DNA from 2 places in the Paraburkholderia sp. SUR17 genome. Region 2 is predicted to be linked to the other one. Evidence: predicted binding sites of a transcription regulator. Region 2 holds the regulator's gene; the other holds the start of a gene.
The links. Region 2 encodes FNR, which switches genes on or off when oxygen is low (the NO sensors DNR and NnrR bind a similar motif). Its sites were predicted from a motif close to TTGATNNNNATCAA; they were not measured.

Region 1 (8,437 bases), on a different replicon from region 2:
TCTCATGATGCTCGCGCTGATGGCGCTGCTGGCCGCGGTCTGCATCACGGGCTGGATGCAGGGACTCGACGCGTTCTGGGGCGAGCAATGGCTGCAGACCACGCACGCGCTGCTCGTCGATGCCGTGCTCGCCATGGCGGCGCTGCACGTGATGGCGGCGCTGGTGGAGAGCCGGCGGCATCGCGAAAACCTTGTGCTCGCCATGGTGACCGGGCGCAAACGGCCCGCCTCGGGAACGGATGTGGATCATGCGGCTGCTGCTCGTCGAAGATAACGGCAGGCTTGCCTCGCTCATTGCCGATGGGCTTTCGAAGGAAGGCTTCGCGGTGGACGGGTGCGCGACGCTCGATCTCGCAAGGCGCGCCTTCGCGTCGAACACCTACGACCTCGTGCTGCTCGATCTCGGCCTGCCGGACGGCAACGGCGTGGAGTTCGTGCAGGCCATGCGCCGCGGCGGCCACACCGTTCCTGTGCTCATCATCACGGCCCGCAGCAGTCTGGACGACCGCGTGATCGGGCTCGACTCGGGCGGCGACGACTATCTCGTCAAGCCATTCGAGTTGCGCGAACTCGCGGCGCGGTGCCGCGCGCTGCTGCGCCGGCCGGGTTCGTGCCTCGGCACCACGCTTGCCGTGGCCAATCTCGAACTCGATACGGCGGGCCGGGAGGTGCGCGTCTCGGGCCGCGTCGTGCCGGTGCCGCCGCGCGAACTCGATCTGCTCGAACGATTGATGCGGCGGGTGGGGCATGTAGTGACCAAAGGGGCGCTCGAAGATTCGCTCTATGCACTCGAAGCCGAGGTCACGCCGAACGCGCTCGAAGCGGTGGTGTCGCGCCTGAGGCGCCGCCTCGCCGCCGCGGACGCACAGGTGGTGATGCATACCGCGCACGGCATCGGCTACATGTTGACCGCCGCGCAAGCTTCGGACGGGGACAGCGATGAGCCGCAGCCCCATAGCTGACGGGAGCGGCATGCGCGCGCCGCGGCGCCGTCGCCGCACGCTCTTCTTCACCATCTCCGTCCGGCTCGCCGTGGTGGGCTGCGCCTTCATGCTGGCCCAGCTGCTCGCCGTCGTGTGGATGTACGTGCGCAACCCCAATGAACTCGATCAGCTGCTCATCTCGGCCGAGGCGGCCCGCATTGCGCGGGAGATTGCCCCCGGCGGCGCGGGTGCCGGCATCGCGCTATCCGAGGATCTCGCGCGGCCGCTCGCGCCCGATACTCGCCGCGCCTTCGTGATTCACGAGAAGGGCGGCGCGATCATCGCCCGCCACGACGACGGCGATCTGCGCATCGACCAGGAGCCGCCCATGTCGTTTCTCGTCATCCGGACGCAGCGCGAGACGTGGGGCGACCGCTTTCTGCTGACGGGCACACGCCGCGTGTCCGTGGCCGACCGTCCTTACTGGATCACCGTGGCGATTGCCGGCCGTGGCTTCAAGCCCTTCGTTCCCGTGATCTTCGACGAGGTTCGCTTCCATGTCGTACTTCCGCTCGCACTGCTCTCAGGCTTGCTGCTGCTCTTCAACTTCAGCGTGGTGCGAAGCACGCTCAAGCCGCTCGACGAAACCATTGCCGCCGTGGACCGCATCGATCCGGCGCAGATTGCCGCGCGCATCGAGGCTTCCACGCCACTCTGGGAGGTGCAGGCGCTGGTCGGATCGGTGAACCGCATGCTCGACCGGCTTGAGCGGTCAGTGCAAACGCTGCGGGAATTTGCGGGTAACGCGGCGCACGAGTTGCGCACGCCGCTTGCCATCCTGATGCTCGGCATCGGCAATCTGCCGGACGGAGAGACGAAGACGAAGCTCACGCGGGACGCCCAGCGCATGAAGCGGCTCGTGGACCAGATGCTGGACATGGCGCAGGCGAGCACGATAGAAATTGCCGCAGACGACCGCGTCGATCTCAACGCGCTGGCACGCGACGTTTCCACCGATCTGCTGCCGCTTGCTGTGGCACGCGGGCGTTCCATCACCTTTGTCGATGCAGGCGGCGCCACCGTTCGCGGCCACGCGGAAGCCATTGGCCGGGCGCTGCGCAACGTGATCGAGAACGCGCTGGAGCACACGCCGAGAGGAACGGCGGTGGAGGTGGTGAGCGGTCCGGGCCGCTGTTGCTCGGTGCGCGACCACGGGCCTGGTATTCCCGCGGATCAGCGCGCGAGAATTTTTGATCGCTTCTATCGGCTCGACCGCAGCCGTAATGGCGGAGCGGGCCTTGGGCTCGCCATCGCGGCGACGATCATGGAAGCGCACGGCGGCAGGATCGAGGTGGACGACGCGCCCGGTGAGGGCGCGTTGATGCGCCTGCGGTTCTAGCGCCGGTTTGCGTGAGCCGCCATGCGGGCGATGTTCGACACGCTTCGCACGCCGCCGCAAAGCCCTCACGCCTCCTGCGAGTGAACCAGCAGAAGCGGCACGCTGGTGAGCTGCGCCACACGCTGCGCCACGCTGCCGAGCGCCCAGCGCGCCATGCCGCGCCGGCCGTGAGTGCCCATGACCACGAGTTCCGCGTGCCAGTGGTCGGCCGCGCGCACGATGGCGTGGGCGACATCGTCGCCGGCGAGTTCGGTCTTCAGAAGCGCCGTGGTGGCCGACGACGTGGCGCTGCTGAGAATGGGCTCCGCATTGGCCAGCACCGCCTTGCCTTCGTCGATGAACGCGTTTTCGAGCATGTCGATGGGCACGAGGTCGCTCAGGCGCACCGCGCGGTCCACCACGTACACGGCATGCACGTGAGCGTTGCGCGTGGTGAAGCGCATGCCGTAACGCAGCGCCTGCAATGCCACGTGGCTCGCATCGAGCGCAAAGAAGAGGCGTGTGGGCACCTGGCCGGGCTTCACTTCGAAGCGCTCCGGCACGACGAGAATCGGGCACCGCGCGAGTCGCGCAAGCGGCTCGGACACCGTTCCCTCCACCCAGCGCATCACGCCGTGATGCTGGCGCGCGCCCACCACGAGCAGATCCGCCTGCCAGGCGTTCGCTTCGGCCATCAGCGCATCGACCACGCTGCCGCCGTGCTGCGAGAGGTCGATAACCTCGGTTTCGATCGCGGCGTTGCTGGGCGCGAGCAGCGCTTTGGCGTGGCTCAGCGCGTCTGCCGCGTCGCGCCGCAACTCGGCGCGTGCCACGTCGAGCGTGCTGCCGACGAATCCGCCGGTCGGCACGAGCGTGCGCGGGTTCTCCGCCACGCTTACGAGGCGGACCTGGTTCTCGGGCCGCAGCAGGTTTTGCACGTAGGCAAGCGCCTGCTGGGAGGCGGCCGACGCGTCGACGGCGATGAGTACGCGGGTTGGCAGAGCGAAGGGCGTGTCGGTGGAGGTGGCGGCATTCACGGTGGGTGTCCTGCGGAAGGTTGAAGGGAGCGTGTAAGCGATTCTGTAATCCACCCGCCTGCCGTTTCTTGACCACGATCAAGCGCCCTTGGTAACGCGGCCGACCGTGGGGGCGGACATCTCCCGCTTACCTGCCCCTCATGCACGGCTCACATCCGCGCGGCTTGCGCGAGGTGTTCTCGTTGTCGGGTGGGGAGGGGCGCGTTGCCTGCACGGCGGCCGGGAAGGCGCGGTCGCGTACGCGAGCGTGTCGGCGTGCGACAGATACGTTGGGTACGAAGCGGAAGGGATGAGGCGCCTTCGTGCGAGGCCGCCTCGTGCCGCGCAGGCGACGTGAGCGGGAGTGGGGGAACAGAAGGGGATGTCGACTGGTCGGGCGTGTCGAATCAGGGCTCGGGACCCGCGGCCCTGATTCGTTGCGCTCTAGGGCCCCACGCGCAGCACGATGCCGGAGGAGATCTGCACCAGCAGGTAATCGCCACCCACGCCGATCCACGTGTAACCGCGCGGCGGCGGCCCGAGACGGTAGGCGCGCCAGTCGTCGATGACGTACTGGCGGTCGCGGTATTCGGGCGGCAGGCGATCGCCTTTGCGCCAGTGGCCCGGCGCGTAGGCGGACGCGCCCGGACCCTCGGGGCTGTGGCCCGGCGGCATGCGCTCGGGGCCATGCCCCCGGCCGTGACCCTGCTCGCCTTTGCCGTGATCGCCTCTTCCGTGGTCGTCGTGCGGCGGTTGCGCGCTGACGGCCGACGCAGCCAGCATGCCGGTGACGATCAGCGACCCGAGAAACACGCGCGATTTCTTCATGGCTTTCTCCTGTGCGGGGTGGTGATTGCCGGAGTGGCAGAGGCAGGCTAGCACCCGATGCGCCATTGCGCCATCGAACGAGTCAGTGCGGGGTCAGTGCGACCCGCCGCGCATGGACTGCCGCTATCGTCGACAAGCGGCTGCGCTCAAGGGCGCAGCAGATCGAGCCCGGCAAACACGATGACGCCGCTTAGTGCCATGAAGGGCACCGAGTGCCGGCCCAGATAGAGCGTGGCTGCCGCCAGCCAGCTCGCAACGAAAAACGCTCCGATTCGCTTCATGTCGTGTGCGCGCCGTGAAAGGCGCGTTCCCGATAGTGATTGAGGGTGCCGGCGATGCCGATTGTGCGAGGACTTCGCCGCCGTGTGTGGTCCGGCGTTTGCCGTGCTTGCCGGCTCACTCGCGAGGCGCCGTGTGCCGGGGGCTCCCGCGCTGCAGACCGCGTGATGGCGATCGCCCGCCGGAAAAATGCAAATTATAGGGTTTTCCCTTGGCCGACGACGGGCGTGCCGCCAGGCCAGGGACACGGAGCGGCTCATCGGCGTGCGTGGAAGTGTCTCGTGCAACGCCCCGTGTGCGGATTGATTGCGGTCAAGGCTGGCTTTCGTGGCGGCACGATACTTTTTAAAGGACGTCAGTCGGTTTGCTGCGGGCCGTCCGTCGTCCGCGAATTGCCACGAATTGCCGCGATTGCCGCGAGGAGAAACATCATGGTGCCGTCCGCCATGCATACGGCCGTGCAGGCCATCATCAGGGAACACCAGCAGCTCGCCGTGGTGGTCGGTGGCATGCAGCGTTTCATCGAGCTTGTCGATGCCCACGCGCAAACGCCCGACGCCATCGTGTTCCGCGCGATGCTTTACTACATTCGCGAATATCCCGAGCAGATCCATCACCCGAAGGAAGACTGCTATCTGTTCGCGCGGCTGCGCATGCGCACGGCGGATCTCGACGAGATCATCGAGGAACTGGAGCACCAGCACGCGCAAGGCGAAGCGAAGGTGCGCGAACTGGAGCGCGTGTTCACGCGCTACGAACTCGCGGACGAGGCGGCCTTCGCGGCACTGCGCGACAGCGTCTACGAATACGCGCGGTTCTTCGCGGAACACCGCCGCCTCGAAGAAGAACTGATCCTGCCGGCCGCGCTGCGTTTCCTGACCCGCGAAGACTGGATCGAGGTTGACGCCGCGTTCGGCGCCAATCGCGACCCATTCGAAGGCATGAAGACGGAGAGCGACCTCGACCACCTGTTCGAGATGGTGGTGAAGGCTATTCCCGATCTTGGCGGCTGAAGGGCTGCGTCTGCACGTATGGAGCCGCGGCGTGCGGCGTGCGTTTCTTCCGCCCGCCGCCCGTCTTTCACCAACGCATCAAGCCACCGATCAGAAGAACCCCAGCGGCTGCTCGCTGTAGCTCACCAGCAGGTTCTTGGTCTGCTGGTAGTGGTCGAGCATCATCTTGTGCGTCTCGCGGCCGATACCCGACTGCTTGTAGCCGCCGAATGCCGCATGCGCCGGATACGCGTGGTAGCAGTTCGTCCACACGCGGCCCGCCTGGATCGCGCGGCCGAAGCGGTACGCACGCGTGCCGTCGCGCGTCCACACGCCGGCGCCCAGGCCGTACAGCGTGTCGTTGGCAATCTCCAGCGCTTCTTCCTCGGTCTTGAACGTCGTGACGGACACCACCGGCCCGAAGATCTCTTCCTGGAAGATGCGCATGCGGTTGTGGCCGCGGAACACCGTGGGCTTCACGTAGTAGCCCTTCGAGAGTTCGCCCGCGAGCACGTTGCGCTCGCCGCCCGTGAGGCACTGCGCGCCTTCCTGACGGCCCAGGTCGATGTACGAGAGGATCTTTTCCAGCTGCTCCTGCGAGGCCTGCGCGCCGATCATCGTCTTCGGGTCCAGCGGGTGGCCCTGCTGCACGGCGGCCACGCGCTTGAGCGCACGTTCCATGAAGCGGTCGTAGATCTTCTCGTCGATCAGCACGCGCGACGGGCACGTGCAGACCTCGCCCTGGTTCAGCGCGAACATCGCGAAGCCTTCCAGTGCCTTGTCGAAGTAGCCGTCGTCGCGGTCCATCACGTCGGCGAAGAAGATGTTCGGGCTCTTGCCGCCCAGCTCGAGCGTCACCGGAATGATGTTCTCGCTCGCGTACTGCATGATCAGGCGGCCCGTGGTGGTCTCGCCCGTGAAGGCGACCTTCGCGATGCGCTTGCTGGTGGCAAGCGGCTTGCCCGCTTCCAGGCCAAAGCCGTTCACGACGTTGAGCGTGCCCTTGGGCAGGATGTCCTGGATGAGTTCCATGAGGACCAGGATGGAAGCGGGCGTCTGCTCGGCGGGCTTGAGCACGATGCAGTTGCCGGCGGCGAGCGCCGGGGCGATCTTCCAGGCGGCCATCAGGATCGGGAAGTTCCACGGAATGATCTGGCCGACCACGCCGAGGGGCTCGTGGAAGTGATAGGCGACGGTGTCGTGATCGACCTCGCACACGGAGCCTTCCTGGGCGCGGATGCAGCCGGCGAAGTAGCGGAAGTGGTCGATGGCGAGCGGGATGTCGGCGGCCAGGGTTTCGCGCAGGGGCTTGCCGTTGTCGATGGTTTCGGCCACGGCGAGGCGCTGCAGGTTGGCTTCCATGCGGTCGGCGATGCGGTTGAGCACGCTCGCGCGCTCGGCGGGCGAGGCTTTGCCCCAGGCGTCCTTGGCGCGGTGCGCGGCATCGAGCGCGAGTTCGACGTCTTCGGCGCGCGAGCGCGGAATCGAGGTGAACGGCTCGCCGGTGATGGGCGAGACGTTGTCGAAATACTCGCCGCCGACGGGCTTCACCCATTCGCCGCCGATGAAGTTGCCGTACTGCTTCTTGTAGGGGTATTCGGTGGTCAGGAACTGCATTTCCGCGTGGTTCATGATGTCTCTCCTCCATGGATGGGACGGCATCCGTGCCTGCACGTCCGGCAGGTTCCGCACTGAATCCGCACTGAAGCGCGGGAAAACACGGATGCGTTGATCTGATGTGCGCTTCGCGCTGGGCACCCGTTCAGCGAGAACCATGCCATTGCGAGTTTGCGTGGGCCACGTGGGGCGCGTGCAACGCGAGGCGCCGTTCAACACGCGATTGAGCACGCGATCCAACGCTTCATCCCGTTCGTTAGGAACGCCCCCGACTCAAGGGACTGTTCCCTCCGGCAACACACGCGGCGTGCGGCTGTACCAGACTGCAACACCTCGAACGCGCGACCTGCGTTCCGCATCGCCCAACGTTTCGCGCTTCATCCCCTGCCACGCAAGGCAAATCGCTAAAGAAGGCTTGAGGCAGATCAATGGCATGCGACTTGCAAAAAGCGGCGCGCTGCCATTGACGCTCACCGGACGATGGCGCCGCAACCGGGCATCGCCCTCGATAAATCGACAGGAGACAAGGATGAAAGCACGTTTAGCAACGGCTACGCGGCCCACGGCGCTCGCCCTGGGCGTCGCGCTGGCCGCGAGTCTCGGCCTGGCCGCCATTGCCGCCACGGCCGCGAATGCCGACGAGTATCCGGCCGTGACCTACGACCGCCTCGCGTCGGCGCAAGACGATCCCGGTTGGCTCACCTACTACCGCACCTATAACGGTCACGCGCATTCGCCGCTCAAGCAGATCGACACGTCCAACGTGAAGACGCTCAAGCAGGCGTGGACCTACAAGTTTCCCGCCGAACTGCAACAGGGCTTCGAAGCAACGCCCATCGTCAACGGCAACTATCTGTTCGTGACCACGCCGAAAGACAACGTCTACGCGTTCGACGCCACTACCGGCAAGCAGCTCTGGAAATACGAGCCGAAGCTGGGCGCCGAGTCGTTCAAGACGGCGTGCTGCGACGTCGTGAATCGCGGCGTGGCGCTCTACGGCAAGAACGTCTACGTCGCGATGCTGAGCGGCGAAGTGGCGGCGCTGGATGCGCAGACGGGCGCGCTCGTCTGGAAGAAGTCGATGTTCGAGCCGGGTCTCGGCTACGCGTTCTCGCTTGCGCCGCTCGCCATCGACGGCGCGCTCGTGGTGGGCAGCGCAGGCGGCGAGTACGGCGCGCGCGGCTTCATCGCGGCGCTGAGCCCCGACGACGGCAAGGTGCTCTGGAAGCGCTTCACGATACCCGGCGCGAGCGAGAAGAACGGCAACACGTGGCCCGACGGCATGCAGGAACACGGCGGCGCGCCGGCCTGGCTCACGGGCACGTACGACGCCGATTCGCGCACGCTCTACTGGGGCGTGGGCAATCCGGGGCCGTGGCTCGCGGATCTGCGTCCCGGCGACAA
Region 2 (8,437 bases):
CCGAGACTGTGAAGCAGAACCGGATGATCGGGAAACAGCGAAAGTGCCTGGCGGCAGGCGGCCTCGGCATCCGGCAAGCGGCCGCACGTCTTCAGCAAGGCACACAGATTGTGGTGCGCCTCGAGGTAGTCGGGGCGCACCGCCAGCGCCGCGCGGTAGCACGTCTGCGCCTCGGCAGATCGATCGAGACCATGCAGCAGCACGCCCAGGTTGTAATGCGCTTGAGCGCAGTGCGGGTCGGCTTCGATCGCCATCCGCCAATAGCGTTCGGCATCGAGCTTGTGATCCAGATGCAATGCGCAAGCCGCGGCCAGATTCAACGCTTGCGCCCGCTCAGCGCCATCGGGCACGCCCGCTTCGAGCACCGGTTCGAGTGCGCTCAACGCCGCGGCTACGTTGCCGCTCGAATAAAGCGAGACCGCCGTCTGGTATCGGTCGGCGCCCAAGGGCAGATTCGATTGTGCGGGGTCCATCGATGGTCTCGTTGTGTGCGTCGAACGTGATGGATCGGGATTCTACGCAGTTTCGCCATCAGGCCGACACACGAACCGCGCCTCGTCTCACCTGCGCCTGCCCACCCCCAACGCCACCCCGACCAGCCCCACCGAAACCGCCGCAAAAATCCCGTCCGCCCAGAGGTGTCCTACGTACCTCGACAGCACCGCCACGCCCACCGCCGGCAGCGAATTGCCGCTATAGCAGCACAACAGATACGCCGACAGCAGTTCAGCGCGATGCTCCGGCGGCGCGATGCGGTTGACCTCCTGGAGGCTGCCGCGAAATCCGTAGGCGGAGGCGATCCCGCATAGGGCGGTCGCCCCGATCAGCACCGCGATCGATCCGGCCACCTGCGCCCACAGCAGCAGCGCGAGGCTCGGCGGGAGCAGCCACAAGCCGGCGAACATCGTGGCACGGGCCGTGAGCGTGGGCGTCAGGACGACTGTGGCCGCGCCCACTGCAAACAGTTCGGCCACCACGGCGCCGCTGAGTGCGGGGCTATGCACGTGCATGCTGTTCGCGAGCAGGTTGGGCAGCAGCGCGGCGTAGAAGCCGAGCAGCGCGAAGGTGGCGAACGCCGTGACAGCGGGTGCCACGAACGCGGCGCGCGCTTGCCCAGGCACGCCGATACGGGGCCTGAAAGACAGCGGCTGGCTGGCGTGCGTCGAGTGCTCGACGGTCTCGCGCGTGCGCAGGGTGAGCGCGGCGGTCACGAACAGGATCAGCAGGTAGACCCCGTAGACGGTGCGCAGCGGCCACGGCGCGAATTGCGCGAGCAGGCCCGCCACCGCCACGCCACCGGCGAGACCGGCCAGGTTGACGGCTGCGGCGAGCCGGCTCGCTGGCGCCTTGTCTTTGGCCGAGTGCAGGTCGGCGATCCACGCGGTTGCCGTCGCCGCGCCCACGCCGATGGCGAGGCCGCTCGCGGCCCGCGCGATGAAAAGCAGCGCGGGATGGATGGCCAGCAGGAACAGCAGCGCACTCGTGCCGCCCACGGCGAGCACCAGCAGGCTCACGGGCCGCCGGCCGGCCTGGTCGGACACGCGTCCCATTGCGAGCAGCGCGCCCAGATTGCCCACCACATACGTCGCATAGACGAGCGTGATGGTCAGGTCGGACAAGCCGAACGCGCGCTGATAAAGCGGGTAGAGCGGCGTGACGAGGGTACTGCCGGCATAGAGCGTGCCGAGCAGCACGGCGGCCGCGACGAGCGATGCGTGACCGGTCAGCGCCGCGGGCTGCGAGAGGCGTGCGTGCATGGCGTCCTCCGCGGTGTAGATACCCCGACGAAGGCAGCAAGGCCTGTTCCGCCGCGGCGCGTCAGGCCTGTAGCTGGCGCGGTATGGCCCCGTGGGCGGGCGGTATGGCCCGGCATGGCCCGGCGGGGCCTGGCGCCTGGCTTGGCGCAGCGCCACGCGGCGTGGCGTGGCCTGGTCCGGCCCGGCCCGGCCCGGCCCGGCCCGGCACTGCGGGCCACATCGGCACGGCCCGCGCTCAGACGGTGCTTTTTGCCGCCTGAATTATCTTCCAGCCGTTGCCGGCGGGGTCGCGAAAGCCGGCGTCCACGCTGCCGAAGCGGTCCACCGGTTCCTGGGTGAACTCCACGCCGCGGGCTTTGAGTTGCGTGTAGCTGGCCCGGCAGTCGTCGACGGAAAGCACGAGCGGCGGCATGGCGCCCTTGGCCACCATGGCGAGCAAGGTTTGCGCGGTGGCGGCGTCGTGGATGGGCGGCCCAGGCAGAAACAGACCCAGCTGGAACGACGGCTGGTCAGGGTGCTGCACCGTGAGCCAGCGGTACGGGCCGTTGCTTACGTCCGTATGCACGCGAAAGCCGAGTTTGTCGACGTAGAACGCGAGCGCTTCGTCCTGGTTGTCGACGTAAAGGCCCACCACGTTGATGCCCTGATTCATGACGCCTCCTCCTCCTGGGTAGATGGCGCGAATGTAGCGCCGGCCGCGCGGCGGCGCTTCTCCAAAACTGCGATGGTGAGGTCGGGACGCTGCGCGGCCTTCAGCACGCAGGCGGGGATGCGCTCCAGTTCGCGCGTGCTGGCCGGCTCCGTGCGTGTCGCGGCGCGCAGGGTGCCGGGGCTTTGGCCCGTGACATCGCGAAACACGCGTCCGAACGTGCCGAGGCTCTCCCAGCCCGTGGCGAAGGCGATCTCGGTGACGCTCAGTTCGGTGTCGCGCAGCAGGGCGATGGCCTGCTCGATGCGACGCGTGAGCAGATAGCGGTGCGGCGGCACGCCGAAGGCACGCTTGAACGAGCGCGCGAAGTGGGCCTCGGAGACGCCGCTGACCTGCGCAAGACGCCCGACGGGCCAGGCCTCGTGCGAGGCGGCGTCCATGCGGTCTTTGGCGCGCAGCAGGCGGCGGAGCAGGGCGGGGTCTTCGAGGGCGCCGTCGGTTGCCGAAGCAGGACACAAAGCAGGCGAGGCGGCACGACGGTCTGATCGGGCGGGCATGCGTCTTCGGACAGTGAGTGGGCTGGCGGGATGCCGTAGTTTAGGCTGCATCGTGTGGCAGGAGTGAAGGTGGCAGGGGCCGCCGAAGCTGGCCGGGCCTCAGGCCCTATGCTGCGCGGCACCAGACAGCACCAGTTGTCCCCAGATCAGCCCCAGCCGAATGGCAGCAGTCTGGCGTTTTGCCCGGCCTTGTCCTGCCGGCAGCGCGATCCCGCCACACGTAGTACGCTTCGCGCCAGAGCCCTGCCCGCCTGTCATTCCCGAATTGGACCGCCATGCCCTCACATTTCTCCTGCACGATGTGCGGCCGCTGCTGCCGGGATCTGCGTCTTCCGTTGAGCCTTGCCGAAGCGGCGGGCTGGCTGCGCGACGGCGGAGAAACGCAGTTGCTCTGCGACGCGATTCCGTGGCCCGTCGAGCCGGCCGCCGACGATCGCCTCGCGGCCTACAAGTTCAGGCGTTCCTTCCCGGCGATGAGCGGCACGCTGCCGTTACGCGTAATCGTGACCGTCGTGGCCGCGTTCGACGGGCCGTGCCCGCATTTGCAAGCCGACCTGCGCTGCGGTGCGTACGATCGCCGGCCGCGCGTGTGTCGCATTTATCCGGCGGAGATCAATCCGTTCATCGAGCTTCAGCCGGCCGCCAAACTGTGTCCGCCCGAGGCATGGGATGAACGTCATCCCGTGCTCGAAGTGGCGGGGCGTTATGCGGACCCGTCGCTCGTGGCGACTATCGAGGCTTTCCGCGAGGCCGATATCCACGACGTCGGAGCCAAACGCAAACTCTGCGACGTGCTGGGCGTGCGCACGGCGGCGTTGGCGAACGAGGGCTTTGTGGTGATCGCGCCGGGGCGCGAGCCGATGGCGAATGCAATCGCTGCGGCAATGCGCGAGGACGAAGTCGTTGGCGAAGATGCGAACCCGGCATCGTGGATCTTGATTTCGAACCGTCGCAGCACACGTGACACGTTGGCTTCCGTCGATGCAGAGGCACGCGCACCGGACGCCTTGCCCGACCTGCACGAATACCTCGGGTTTCACGCGGCAAGCGGCGAGTGATTGGGCGGGGGTGATGGTGGCCGGCGATACGGCGCATCGCGCAAATCGCGGCCGACAAAATCAAACAGCCCAAAAAAAAGACGGCGCATTGCTGCGCCGTCAAAGCACACACCTCTTTCGAGGCACTTGCACCCACTCATTCGCCGGAACCATCCGGCTAACCTTACGTCCTCAACATTGGCCGCACTGTCATGCGCGGCCAACAGACATGCTGCGTACTGCCGCGTGCAACGCTCACACGCGGGCCAGTCCTTCCATATTCGTGATGCGGATCTGCTTGCCGTGCGTATCGACGAGCTTCTCGCGCTGGAACTTCGAGAACATCCGGCTGACCGTTTCGAGCTTCATGCCCAGGTAGCAGCCAATTTCTTCGCGCGTCATGCGCAGGTGGAATTCGGAGGCCGAGTAGCCACGCGACTTGAAGCGGCTCGACAGATTCAGCAGGAACGTGGCGAGGCGTTGCTCCGCGCTCATCGTGCCCAGCAGCATCATGAGGCCCGACTCGCGGACGATCTCGCCGCTCATCATCTGGTGCACGTGATGCTGCATCGACTTCACTTCGCGGCACACCACTTCGAGCAGGCCGAAGGGAATGATGCAGACCTGGCTGTCTTCCAGCGCGACGGCGTCGCAGCTGTGGCGGCCCGCGTAGACACCGTCGAGGCCCATCGCATCGCCGGCAATCTGGAAGCCCGTGACCTGCTCGCGGCCATCGCGATGAATCACCACGGTCTTGAACGAACCGACGCGCACCGCGTAGATGCTCTGGAACGCATCGTTGCCGCGATACAGCGCTTCGCCGCGGCGCACGTTGCGCGTGGTGCAGATGATCGAGTCGAGCCGTTCGAGCTCCGCCGTGGTCAGGCTGGGCGGCAGGCAGATGGCGCGCATCGAGCAGGTGGAGCAGCGCGTCACGGCGCGCTTGGCGGTGTCGGCACGCGTATCGGCCGGTGCGTCGACAGGGGCAATCGGGTACGTCTGATAGCCGGTGTGGGGCGAGCCAGACGAAACAGCTACGTCGCAGGCGGTACTCGAATACATGTCAATCTCCTAGGCGACAGCACGCGTGCGATGCGTGCGGGCAATTGCTTCAACGGCGCTGCGGGCTTCTTCGAATTCGGCTGTCTTGTCGAAGAAGTACTGCGCTCCCGCCGCGAGGCTTGCTTCGCGAAATGCCGGACCTGCGTGATTCGTCAACATCATCGTGACCACAGGCTGGTTCGCTGCGGTAACGGCTTCAATCAGTTGGAGGCCGTTGCCTTGCGCGAGCCGTAGATCGGCGATCACGAGATCCGGGCAGGATGTTGCAATTCCTTCGAGCGCGGCGGATACGTCTTCCGCTTCTCCCACCACGCACACTCCGTCGATCCTGCCGAGCGAGAGCGAGATTCTTCGTCTCACCGGTACCGAGTCTTCCGCGAGGAAGACTTTCAGCTTGGCGGACCGTTCTGATTTCATGGGTGCAAGTATGGTCTGCGATTCACGGAATTTAAATCGGCGACGGTTGAACTTTCAGTAGGGCGGAAGGAATGCGTGTAGGTCGATTCCTACAGCGGGCGGGGTGTTTGCCGGGCGGCCGGTGTGCCCTGTGAGGCCTTGAATGCGGCGATATGCCGCCGTTCGGCTGGCTCGCGCTTTACTGCGCTTCATGCGCGATTCATCAGCGCTTTGGTCGATCTTTTTAGTCGGTCTTTCTAGTCGGTCTTTTAATCAGCGCTTTTATGAGCGCCTTGAGGAGCGTTGCGCAGGCGAGCGTGAAACGAACCGGAACAGGTTGCCCGCGCAACGGCAGGAGAGTGGGCAGCAGAACGCAAAGCGACGACGCAGGGCATACCTTCGCGCCTTGCGGTTTTCGTCAGACTTCGTCGTTGTCGTCGAACAGCTTGTGCCGCATCGCATAGCGCACCAGCGCGGCTTCGTGCGGCATCTGCATCTTTTCGAGAATGCGCGTTTTATAGGTGCTCACGGTCTTCGCGCTCACGCATAGCTCCTGCGCGATTTCGGAGATGCTCTGGCCCGCCGCGATGCGGCGGAACACGTCGAACTCGCGGTCGGAGAGGCGCTGGTGCGGCAGCGTGTCCGCGGGCTCGTTGAGGCTCTGCGCGAAGCGCTCGGCCATGGCGAGGCTCACGTAGACACCGCCCGCGGCCACCTTCGTCACCGCGGAAACAAGCTCCGTGCTGGCACTTTCCTTCGTGAGATAGCCCGACGCACCCGCCTTGAACGCACGCACCGCGTATTGCTGCTCGGCATGCATGGTGAGCACGAGAATGCGCAGATTCGGTTTCTCGTCCTTGATCTGCCGGATCAGTTCGACGCCGTTGCGCCCCGGCATGGAAAGGTCGAGCACGAGCACCTGCGCTTCGGTGGAGCGTGTGAGCGCAATCGTCGTCGCGCCGTCCCACGCTTCGCCGGCCACCTCGAAGCCGCTGGCGTTCTGCAGGATATGGCGCAGCCCGTCGCGTACCAGCGTATGGTCGTCGGCGATCAGTACCTTGATCATGAAAGTGTCTCTTCCTGTTGCACGGCCTCGCGAGGGAAGGTGACGGTGAGGGCGAAGCCCTTGCCGTCGGCCGTGTCGATCGCAACCGAGCCGCCCAGCATATGGGCGCGCTCGCGAATGCCGATGATACCGAACGACTTGCCGGCGCGACCGTTCGTCCCATTCGCAAAGTGGGTACTGCCCGGGGCGTTGGCGCCGTCTGCGCCGGCAGGGTGGCTGCCGCGTCCGTTATCGCTCACGCGCAGCACGCAGAAGTTGCCCTCCACGCGCAGCATGAGTTCCACGCGCGTGGCCTCGGCATGCTTGGCGACATTGGTGAGGGCTTCCTGGACGATGCGAAAGAGCGTGGTCGCGCTCGTGCGCGAGAAATTCGTGTCGCCGGGGGCGATGCGCCGGTCCACCTCGATGCCGTAGCGGTGTGTGAAGTCGCCCGCGAGCCAGTCGATGGCGGGCAACAGGCCCAGGTCGTCGAGCATCACGGGACGCAGGTCGGCGGCAATGCGGCGCACGGAAGCCACGGTGGCGTCGATGAGCCGCCGCATGCTGCGAAGCTGCTCCAGCGTGTCGGTGCTTGCGCCGGAATCGGGCCCCACCATGTGTTCCAGCGCGGAGAGATCCATTTTCAGGGCGGTGAGCTGCTGGCCCAGATCGTCGTGCAACTCGCGCGCGATGCGGGTCTTTTCCTCTTCGCGCACGTTTTGGAGGTTGGCGGAGAGTTCGCGCAATTCCTCGCGCGACTGCTTGAGATCGTTTTCAGCGCGCACGCGCTCGGTCACGTCGCGCAGCATCACCGTATAGAGCTTGCCGGTGGCGTCGCGGATCTGCGAGATCGAGGCTTCGATGGGGAATTCCTCGCCGTTCGCGCGCAGGCCATACAGCACGCGCTGGCGGCCCATCTGACGGTCGGAGACGCCTGTCACGCCGAACTGCTCGACGTGCCGCGCATGGCCTTCGCGGAACCGCTCGGGCAGAAAGCGCGCCAGCGGGGCGCCGATGGCGTCCATCGCGGAACAACCGAACACGCGTTCCGCCGCGGGATTGAAGATCACTATGCGCTGCGATTCGTCGATAGTGATGATGGCCTCCATCGACGAGCGAATGATGCCCATCATGCGGGCCTCGTTGAGCGTCGACTGGGTGCGCGATTCGCCCGCCACCTTGCGCGAGTCGGCATAGAGGCGCGCGAGCACGAGGACGAGCGCTGCGAGCACGAGCGAAGCGACCACGCCGGCCACCGCTACCGTCGTCTCCACGCTGGCGTTGGCGGCCGCAGCCGCACTGCCGGCCGCCGACCAGGCCAGCGTAAACGTCGTGCCGCCGAACGAGAGCACGGTGGAGCGATGCAGCGCGTTCGTGGACGACGTGTTCTCTTCGTCGCCGCTCGCGGTCGCGAAGACGGGCGCGGACGCCTGGCCCGTGTAGACCTGCAGGTCGAGGCCGCGCTCGCCGAAGCGGGCGGGGTCGAACAGGCGGTCGGGGTCGAGCCGGGCGAACAGGATGCCGGCGAGGTGGGCCTGCCGGTCCGTGGCCGTTGCCGGCGTGGCCGGGGTGCCGTACACCGCCAGATAGAGCCACAGCGGGGGGCGCTCGTCGGCGTTGTCCTGCGGCCCTTGGCCGGGGCCAGGCGCGGCCAGCGCTACCTGCGCCGATTCCACCGCGCGCGAAAGCGCGACGCGGCTGTCAGGCGTATTGGGCAGCGCGAAAGCCGGGGCGTCTTCGGCCGCGGGGGCGACGAGCGTAGCCGTGAGGGGCGCGGATGCTTCGGACGCGGCGCCGGGGAAGGTGCGGCCGCGCACGTCGGCGTAGCCCAGCACGCGTACGGGCGAGCGGCCGCCCTCGAGATCGAGCCGGTTGACATATTCGCGCCATGCGGCCGACGTGGGCGCCGGGACGGCACCCATCAGCCCGCGTGC

Region 1: the regulator FNR is predicted to act here: its motif matches at 3,407-3,420, upstream of P2869_RS03030 (universal stress protein).

What each region holds. Positions count from the first base shown of each region.
Region 1 is NZ_CP120508.1:662,574-671,010, forward strand. It holds gene P2869_RS03015 (cytochrome b/b6 domain-containing protein) at 1-274, shown strand, start outside; gene P2869_RS03020 (response regulator transcription factor) at 249-962, shown strand; gene P2869_RS03025 (ATP-binding protein) at 940-2,322, shown strand; gene P2869_RS03030 (universal stress protein) at 2,388-3,338, opposite strand; gene P2869_RS03035 (RcnB family protein) at 3,762-4,145, opposite strand; gene P2869_RS03040 (hypothetical protein) at 4,292-4,426, opposite strand; gene P2869_RS03045 (hemerythrin domain-containing protein) at 4,856-5,437, shown strand; gene adh (aldehyde dehydrogenase) at 5,528-7,048, opposite strand; gene P2869_RS03055 (methanol/ethanol family PQQ-dependent dehydrogenase) at 7,563-8,437, shown strand, end outside.
Region 2 is NZ_CP120509.1:1,628,384-1,636,820, reverse strand. It holds gene P2869_RS24675 (tetratricopeptide repeat-containing glycosyltransferase family protein) at 1-383, opposite strand, end outside; gene P2869_RS24670 (MFS transporter) at 561-1,757, opposite strand; gene P2869_RS24665 (VOC family protein) at 1,993-2,409, opposite strand; gene P2869_RS24660 (AraC family transcriptional regulator) at 2,406-2,963, opposite strand; gene P2869_RS24655 (YkgJ family cysteine cluster protein) at 3,239-4,021, shown strand; gene fnr (fumarate/nitrate reduction transcriptional regulator Fnr) at 4,256-5,062, opposite strand; gene P2869_RS24645 (response regulator transcription factor) at 5,072-5,479, opposite strand; gene P2869_RS24640 (response regulator transcription factor) at 5,877-6,524, opposite strand; gene P2869_RS24635 (PAS domain S-box protein) at 6,521-8,437, opposite strand, start outside.